Linked DNA regions of Streptomyces sp. SN-593. The protein of the gene in region 2 interacts with the protein of the main gene of each other region in a pairwise test. Links are inferred from orthologs where the notes say so. Each region holds a gene or a part of one and is shown on either strand. Other genes may lie near its edges. The genes, in order: RVR_RS26795 and RVR_RS10805.

Region 1 (3,358 bases), 3.7 Mb from region 2 along the record:
CCCCTCGGGCGTCGAGACCGTGACCAGGAAGGTGGACGCGTGAAGCTCATCACCGCCGTCGTCAAGCCGCACCGGCTCGACGAGATCAAGGAAGCCCTCCAGGCGTTCGGCGTCCAGGGCCTGACCGTCACCGAGGCCAGCGGCTACGGCCGCCAGCGCGGCCACACCGAGGTCTACCGGGGCGCGGAGTACACCGTCGACCTCGTGCCCAAGATCCGGATCGAGGTCCTCGTCGAGGACGCCGACGCCGACGAGCTCATCGAGGTCGTGGTCAAGGCGGCCCGAACGGGCAAGATCGGAGACGGGAAGGTGTGGAGCCTGCCGGTCGACACGGCCGTCCGGGTCCGCACCGGCGAGCGCGGCCCCGACGCGCTCTGACGACCCAGGGGATGCGACCGGGGGCGGGCGGGCGGTGCCACGCGGCCCCGCGCCCCAGGCGCGCGCCGGCGTGAGCCGGCCGGCCTCCGGCCGCACCCCGGGCCGCAGGCCCCGGCCACCCCGCGCCGCGGCCCGACCACGAGACAGCGGAGCACGAGTGACCGACAGCGTCGAAGCGGAAGGCCACGGCTACGCGGCGGCCCGGCTGCACCTCCTCACCGAGGAGGGGCGGTCCGGGCCGCCGCGCCGTGCCGCCCTGGCCACCCTCACGGACCGGTGGCTGGCCGGCCTGGCCACCGAGGCCGCCCGGGAGACCGGCACCACCGGCTGGGCACTGGTCGCGGTCGGCGGCTACGGCCGCGGCGAGCTGTCCCCGCGCAGCGACCTCGACCTGCTGCTCCTGCACGACTCCCCGCAGCCCGTCGCCCCCCTCGCCGACCGCCTCTGGTACCCGGTGTGGGACCTCGGACTCGCCCTCGACCACTCCGTCCGGACCCCGGAGGAGGCCCGCAAGACCGCCGCCGACGACCTGAAGGTCCAGCTCGGCCTGCTCGACGCGCGGCACGTCGCCGGCGACGCCGCCCTCACCTCCGCGCTGCGCAGCACCGTCCTCGCCGACTGGCGCAACCAGGCCCCGAAGCGGCTGCCCGAGCTGCGCGAGATGTGCGCCGAGCGCGCCGAGCGCCAGGGCGAGCTGTCGTACCTGCTCGAACCCGACCTCAAGGAGGCCCGCGGCGGCCTGCGCGACGCCACCGCACTGCGCGCCGTCGCCGCCTCCTGGCTCGCCGACGCCCCCCGCGAAGGGCTGGAAGAGGCCCGTACCCGGCTGCTCGACACCCGCGACGCCCTGCACCTGGTCACCGGCCGCGCCACCGACCGGCTCGCCCTCCAGGAGCAGGACCAGATCGCCGAGGCCCTCGACCTGCCCGACGCCGACGCCCTGCTGCGCCAGGTCTACGAGGCCGCCCGCCGCATCTCCTACGCCTCCGACGTGACCTGGCGCGAGGTCGCCCGGGTCCTGCGGGCCCGCGAGTCCCGCCCGCGCCGCCGCGGCCTGCTCGGGCGCGGCCGCACCCCCAGCTCCCAGACGGCCGCCGAGCGGGTCCCGCTCGCCGAGGGCGTCGTGGAGCAGGAGGGCGAGGCGGTCCTCGCGCTGGCCGCCAGGCCCGAGCGCGACCCCGTGCTGCCGCTGCGCGCGGCCGCCGCGGCCGCCCAGGCCGGCCTGCCGCTGTCCCTGCACGCGGTACGGCGCCTCGCGGCCGCCGCCCGGCCGCTGCCCGTGCCGTGGCCGGCCGAGGCCCGCGAGCAGCTCCTCACGCTGCTGGGGGCGGGCGAGTCCGCCGTACCGGTCTGGGAGGCCCTGGAGGCCGAGGGACTGGTCACCCGGCTCATCCCCGACTGGGAGCGGGTCCGCTGCCGGCCGCAGCGCAACGCCGTGCACCGCTTCACCGTCGACCGGCACCTGGTGGAGGCGGCCGTCCAGGCGTCCGGCCTCACCCGCCGGGTCGGCCGCCCCGACCTGCTGCTGACCGCGGCCCTCCTGCACGACATCGGCAAGGGCTGGCCCGGCGACCACAGCGAGGCGGGCGAGGTGATCGCCCGCGACGTCGCCGCCCGGATCGGCTTCGGGGCCGCCGACGCGGAGACCCTCGCCCTGCTGGTCCGCCACCACCTGCTGCTCATCGACACCGCGACCCGCCGCGACCTGGACGACCCCGAGACCGTCCGCACCGTCGCCGAGGCCGTCCGCGACACCTCCACCCTCGAACTGCTCGCCGCCCTCACCGAGGCGGACGCGCTGGCCACCGGGCCCGCCGCGTGGAGCACTTGGCGCGCCTCCCTGCTCGCCGACCTGGTGGAGCGGGTGGCCGGCGCCCTGGACACCGGGGACCTGCCCGACAGCGCCGACCGCGAGCCCACCGCCGAGGAGGAGCGGCTGGCGATCGAGGCGGCCCGCACCCGCGGCCCGGTCCTGGCCCTGCACGCCAGGGCCGAGCCGGAACCCGAGGGCGACGCGCAGGACGAGGCGCTCGGCGTCGAACTGCTCCTGGCGGTGCCCGACCGGCCCGGCCTGCTCGCGCACGCCGCCGGGGTGCTGGCACTGCACCGGCTCACCGTGCGCGCCGCCGACCTGCGCGCGGTCGATCCGGTGGGGGAGGGGCCCGTGGCGCTGCTGAGCTGGCGGGTGTCGGCGGAGTACGGCGCGCTGCCCGAGGCCGCGCGGCTGCGGGCCGACCTCGCCCGCGCCTTCGACGGCTCCCTCGACATCGAGGCGCGGCTCGCCGAGCGGGAGGCCGCCTACCCGCGGCGGCGCGGTGTGGTGCCGCCGCCGCCCCGGGTCACCATCGCCCCCGGGCACACCTCGCAGACCGCCACCGTGCTGGAGGTGCGCGCCCACGACGCCCCCGGCCTGCTGCACCGCATCGGCCTCGCGCTGACCGCGACCGCCGTCACGGTGCGCTCGGCGCGCATCTCCACCCTGGGCGCCAACGCGGTCGACGCCTTCTACCTCGTCGGGAAGGACGGCGACCCGCTCCCGCCGGCCCGCGCGGCCGAGGTGGCGCACCAGGTCGAGGCCGCCCTGCGGTGACCGCCGATTCCGGCGGCTTGCGCCCGGGGCCTCCGGACCGGCGCGCGGGGCGGATACCCTGGAAGGCGACTGTCCTAGCCCCCGACCCCTGAGGACCTGCGACCACCGTGTTCGACACTCTGTCTGATCGCCTCGCGAATACCTTCAAGAGCCTCCGGGGCAAGGGCCGCCTGAGCGAGGCGGACATCGACGCCACGGCACGCGACATCCGCATCGCGCTGCTGGAAGCCGACGTCGCGCTCCCGGCGGTGCGGGCCTTCATCGCCAACGTCAAGCAGCGGGCCCTGGGCGCCGAGGTCTCCCAGGCGCTGAACCCCGCGCAGCAGGTCATCAAGATCGTCAACGACGAGCTGGTCACGATCCTGGGCGGGGAGACCCGGCGGCTGCGCT
Region 2 (3,302 bases):
GAAGCGGCCGTTGGCGACGAGCAGGTGCTCCGGGCGGACCAGCGACTTGAGGTAGGCGCCGCTCGCCGACCGGAAGGCGATCTTCGCGGTGGCCACGACGACCGACACGACCAGGAGTTGGACGAAGCCGAGCCGGCCGCAGGCGTACGCCACCGGGAGGGAGGCCATCGCCGCGAAACGGACGAGGTCCGTCGCGACCATCACCGGCCGCTTGCGGTGGAACTCCACCCACGGGCCCAGCGGCACCGCCGCCACCGCGCCCACCGCGAGCCCGGCGGCCGACAGCGCGGACACCTCGCCGGCCCCGGCGTGCAGCACCAGGATCGCGAGCAGCGCGAACGCGCCGAACCCGAACCCGGTGCCGTAGGCGCTGACGGCGTAGGCCGCCCAGAGCCAGCCGAAGGGGCGGCCCAGCGACCGCGGTGGCGGCGTGGCGGGGGGCGGCGGCTTCCCCGCACCCCGGTCCGTCCCGCACGATGCCGCGGCTCCCGCGGCCCCCGCAGGCCCTGTGGACCCCGCGTCCGCCGCATCGGTCCCGTCCGCCGTGCCGTCCTGCGCCCTGCCGCCCGCCATGCTCAGCGCCCCCCTCGCCCTGTCACCGGTACAACCCCGCGTTGACCGGCGCCATGAAAGCAAGGGCGGTGGCGCCCGGGCAAACAACCATCCGTCCACCGAGTCACAACCAGAGGTTGTGGGTGGCAGTCGCTCGGCGGGAAGTCCGACGGCCGTCGGGGCCCGGCGCCGGGCTCAGGGGCCGATGCCGCCGATCATGCCGAGCATGCCGGCGCCGGCGGAGTGGAGGGAGGTGGCCGGGCTGGTGTCGGCGAGGGAGAAGCCGAAGGCACCGCAGACCACCGCGTGGGTCGCCTTGAGCCCGGCCTTGCGGCTCAGGAAGAACGTGGCCGCGGCGAGTGCGAGGACGAAGGGCATGTGCAGCACCATCGTCGGATCACCCACATCTCCTCATACGAGGGCGTTTGATCCCACGAGGCTGGGCGCCCGTGCCGCTCCGCGCATTTCCACGGACGGAGGGTGATCGTGGGTGGACGCGGCCGGCGGGGCGGGGCGTCCTATGATCGCGCGTATGACCGAGTCGCAGACGCCGTCCGCAGCCGCCGATCCCACCGCGCCGCCCGCCGCCCCCGAGAACCCCGAGGACCGCAAGCTCCTCACGCTCGCCCGCTCCGCCCGGGCCCGCAACTCCGTGCCGGAGGGCGCCGCCGTCCGCGACGAGACCGGCCGCACCTACGTCGCCGGCACCGTGGACCTCCCGTCGCTGCGGCTGACAGCCCTCCAGACGGCGGTCGCGATGGCCGTGGCCAGCGGCGCGAGGTCGCTGGAGGCCGCCGCCGTGGTCACCGCGGCCGAGGAGGCGTCGGACGCCGACCGCGCGGCCGTCCGGGACCTGGGCGGCCCGGACACCCCGCTGCTGCTGGCCGGCCCCGACGGCGCCGTCCGCGCCACCGTCACCGCCGGCTGACCGCCTCCCGGACGGGCCCCGGCGCCCGGTCGCCCCGCGCCTACAGGGCGTCCGGGCCGCGCTCCCCGGTCCGCACCCGCACCGTGGTCTCCACCGGCACCGCCCACACCTTGCCGTCGCCGATCCTCCCGGTCCGCGCGGCGGCCACCAGCGCGTCGATCACCGCGTCCGCCTCCGCGTCCTCCACCAGCACCTCGATCCGCGCCTTCGGCACCAGGTCCACCCGGTACTCCGCGCCGCGGTACACCTCGGTGTGCCCGCGCTGCCGCCCGTAGCCGCTCGCCTCGGTGACGGTCAGGCCCTGCACGCCCATCTCCTGCAGCGCCGTCTTCACGTCATCCAGCTTGTACGGCTTGATGACGGCGGTGACCAGCTTCATGCCCGTGGGCTCCTGTCCTTCGCGGCCGGAACGAGGTGCCCGGCGCCCGCCGGGAACGGTGCCCCGCCCGCCATGCCGTGGGTGAGTACGCCGTGATCGTAGGCGGTCTCGGCGTGCACGGTCAGGTCCAGGCCGGTGCGCTCCTCCTCCTCGCTGGCCCGGAAGCCGATCAGCCGCTCGATCGCCCGCCCGAGGCCGTACGTCACCGCGAACGCGTACGCCCCGACCGCGGCCACCGCCACCGCCTGCCGACCGAGTTGGCCGAGGCCGCCGCCGTAGAGCAGGCCGCGCGGGCCGCCGGTCATGGCGGAGGTCGCGAGCAGGCCGATCAGCAGGGTGCCGGCGATGCCGCCCATCAGGTGCACGCCCACCACGTCCAGCGAGTCGTCCACGCCCCAGCGGAACTTCCAGCTCACCGCGTACGAGCACAGCACCCCGGCGGCCAGGCCCACCACGGCCGCGCCGAGCAGGTCCACGCTGCCGCAGGCCGGGGTGATCGCGACCAGGCCGGCCACCGAGCCGGACGCGGCGCCCAGTGTGGTGGCGTGGCCGTCCCGGCGCCGCTCCACCACCAGCCATCCCAGCAGCCCGGCGCAGCCGGCGGCCTGGGTGTTGAGGAACGCGGACGCGGCCAGGCCGTTCGCGCCCAGCGCGGAACCGGCGTTGAAGCCGAACCAGCCGAACCACAGCAGCCCGGCGCCCAGCACCACCAGCGGCAGGTTGTGCGGGCGCATCGCGTCCTTGCGGAAGCCCAGCCGCGGCCCGAGCACCAGTGCCAGCGCCAGCCCGGAGGCGCCGGAGCAGACCTCGACCACGGTGCCGCCGGCGAAGTCCAGCGCGTGCAGGTCGGCCACCACCCAGCCGCCGGCGCCGAACACCCAGTGCGCGACGGGGACGTATACGGCCAGCGTCCACACCGGCACGAACACCACCCACGCGCCGAACCGGGCCCGGTCCGCGACCGCGCCGCTGATCAGCGCGGCGGTGATGATCGCGAACGACAGCTCGAACGCGGCGAACAGCGGCGCCGGCACGTGGCCGACGACGTCGGCCGGTCCGACGCCGTGCATGCCGAGGTGGTCCAGGCCGCCGATCAGCCCCAGGCCGCCGGCGTCCGGGCCGAACGCCAGGGTGTAGCCGGCCACCAGCCACACCAGGGTGACCAGCGCGATCGACACGAAGCTCATCATCAGCATGTTGAGCACGCTCTTGCTGCGGACCATCCCGCCGTAGAAGAGCGCGAGGCCGGGCGTCATCAGCAGCACCAGCGCGGTGGCCGCCAGCAGCCACGCGGTGTCGCCGGCGCTGATCACCGCCGGGTGGGCGTGCCGCGCGCCGGCCGCCAGGAGCGCGGTGGGCGAGGCGGGGTGGCCGGTGGGCGAGAGCAGCACGAGGGGTCCCTTCGGTCGCGGCACTCGCACGAGCGTCCGACGTGCGCGTTAC

The links.
Region 1: the proteins of RVR_RS10805 (region 2) and RVR_RS26795 interact in binary tests that used the Escherichia coli proteins (3 or more experiments, as listed by UniProt). The link is inferred for Streptomyces sp. SN-593 from one-to-one orthologs.

What each region holds. Positions count from the first base shown.
Region 1 is NZ_AP018365.1:6,283,305-6,286,662, forward strand. Bases 200-3,251 are described here. They hold RVR_RS26795 ([protein-PII] uridylyltransferase), read left to right. Parts: upstream 200-535; coding sequence 536-2,968; downstream 2,969-3,251. Other genes in these bases: RVR_RS26790 (P-II family nitrogen regulator), read left to right, coding at 200-378; ffh (signal recognition particle protein), read left to right, coding at 3,076-3,251. Outside these bases: RVR_RS26785 (ammonium transporter), read left to right, coding at 1-43; more of RVR_RS26790, read left to right, coding at 40-199; more of ffh, read left to right, coding at 3,252-3,358.
Region 2 is NZ_AP018365.1:2,628,964-2,632,265, reverse strand. The notes cover bases 191-3,186. They hold RVR_RS10805 (P-II family nitrogen regulator), read right to left. Parts: upstream 1,860-3,186; coding sequence 1,521-1,859; downstream 191-1,520. Other genes in these bases: RVR_RS10800 (ammonium transporter), read right to left, coding at 1,856-3,115; RVR_RS10810 (cytidine deaminase), read left to right, coding at 1,085-1,480; RVR_RS10815 (hypothetical protein), read right to left, coding at 748-957; RVR_RS10820 (MFS transporter), read right to left, coding at 191-573. Outside these bases: more of RVR_RS10820, read right to left, coding at 1-190. UniProt on the Escherichia coli protein: P-II indirectly controls the transcription of the glutamine synthetase gene (glnA). P-II prevents NR-II-catalyzed conversion of NR-I to NR-I-phosphate, the transcriptional activator of GlnA. When P-II is uridylylated to P-II-UMP, these events are reversed.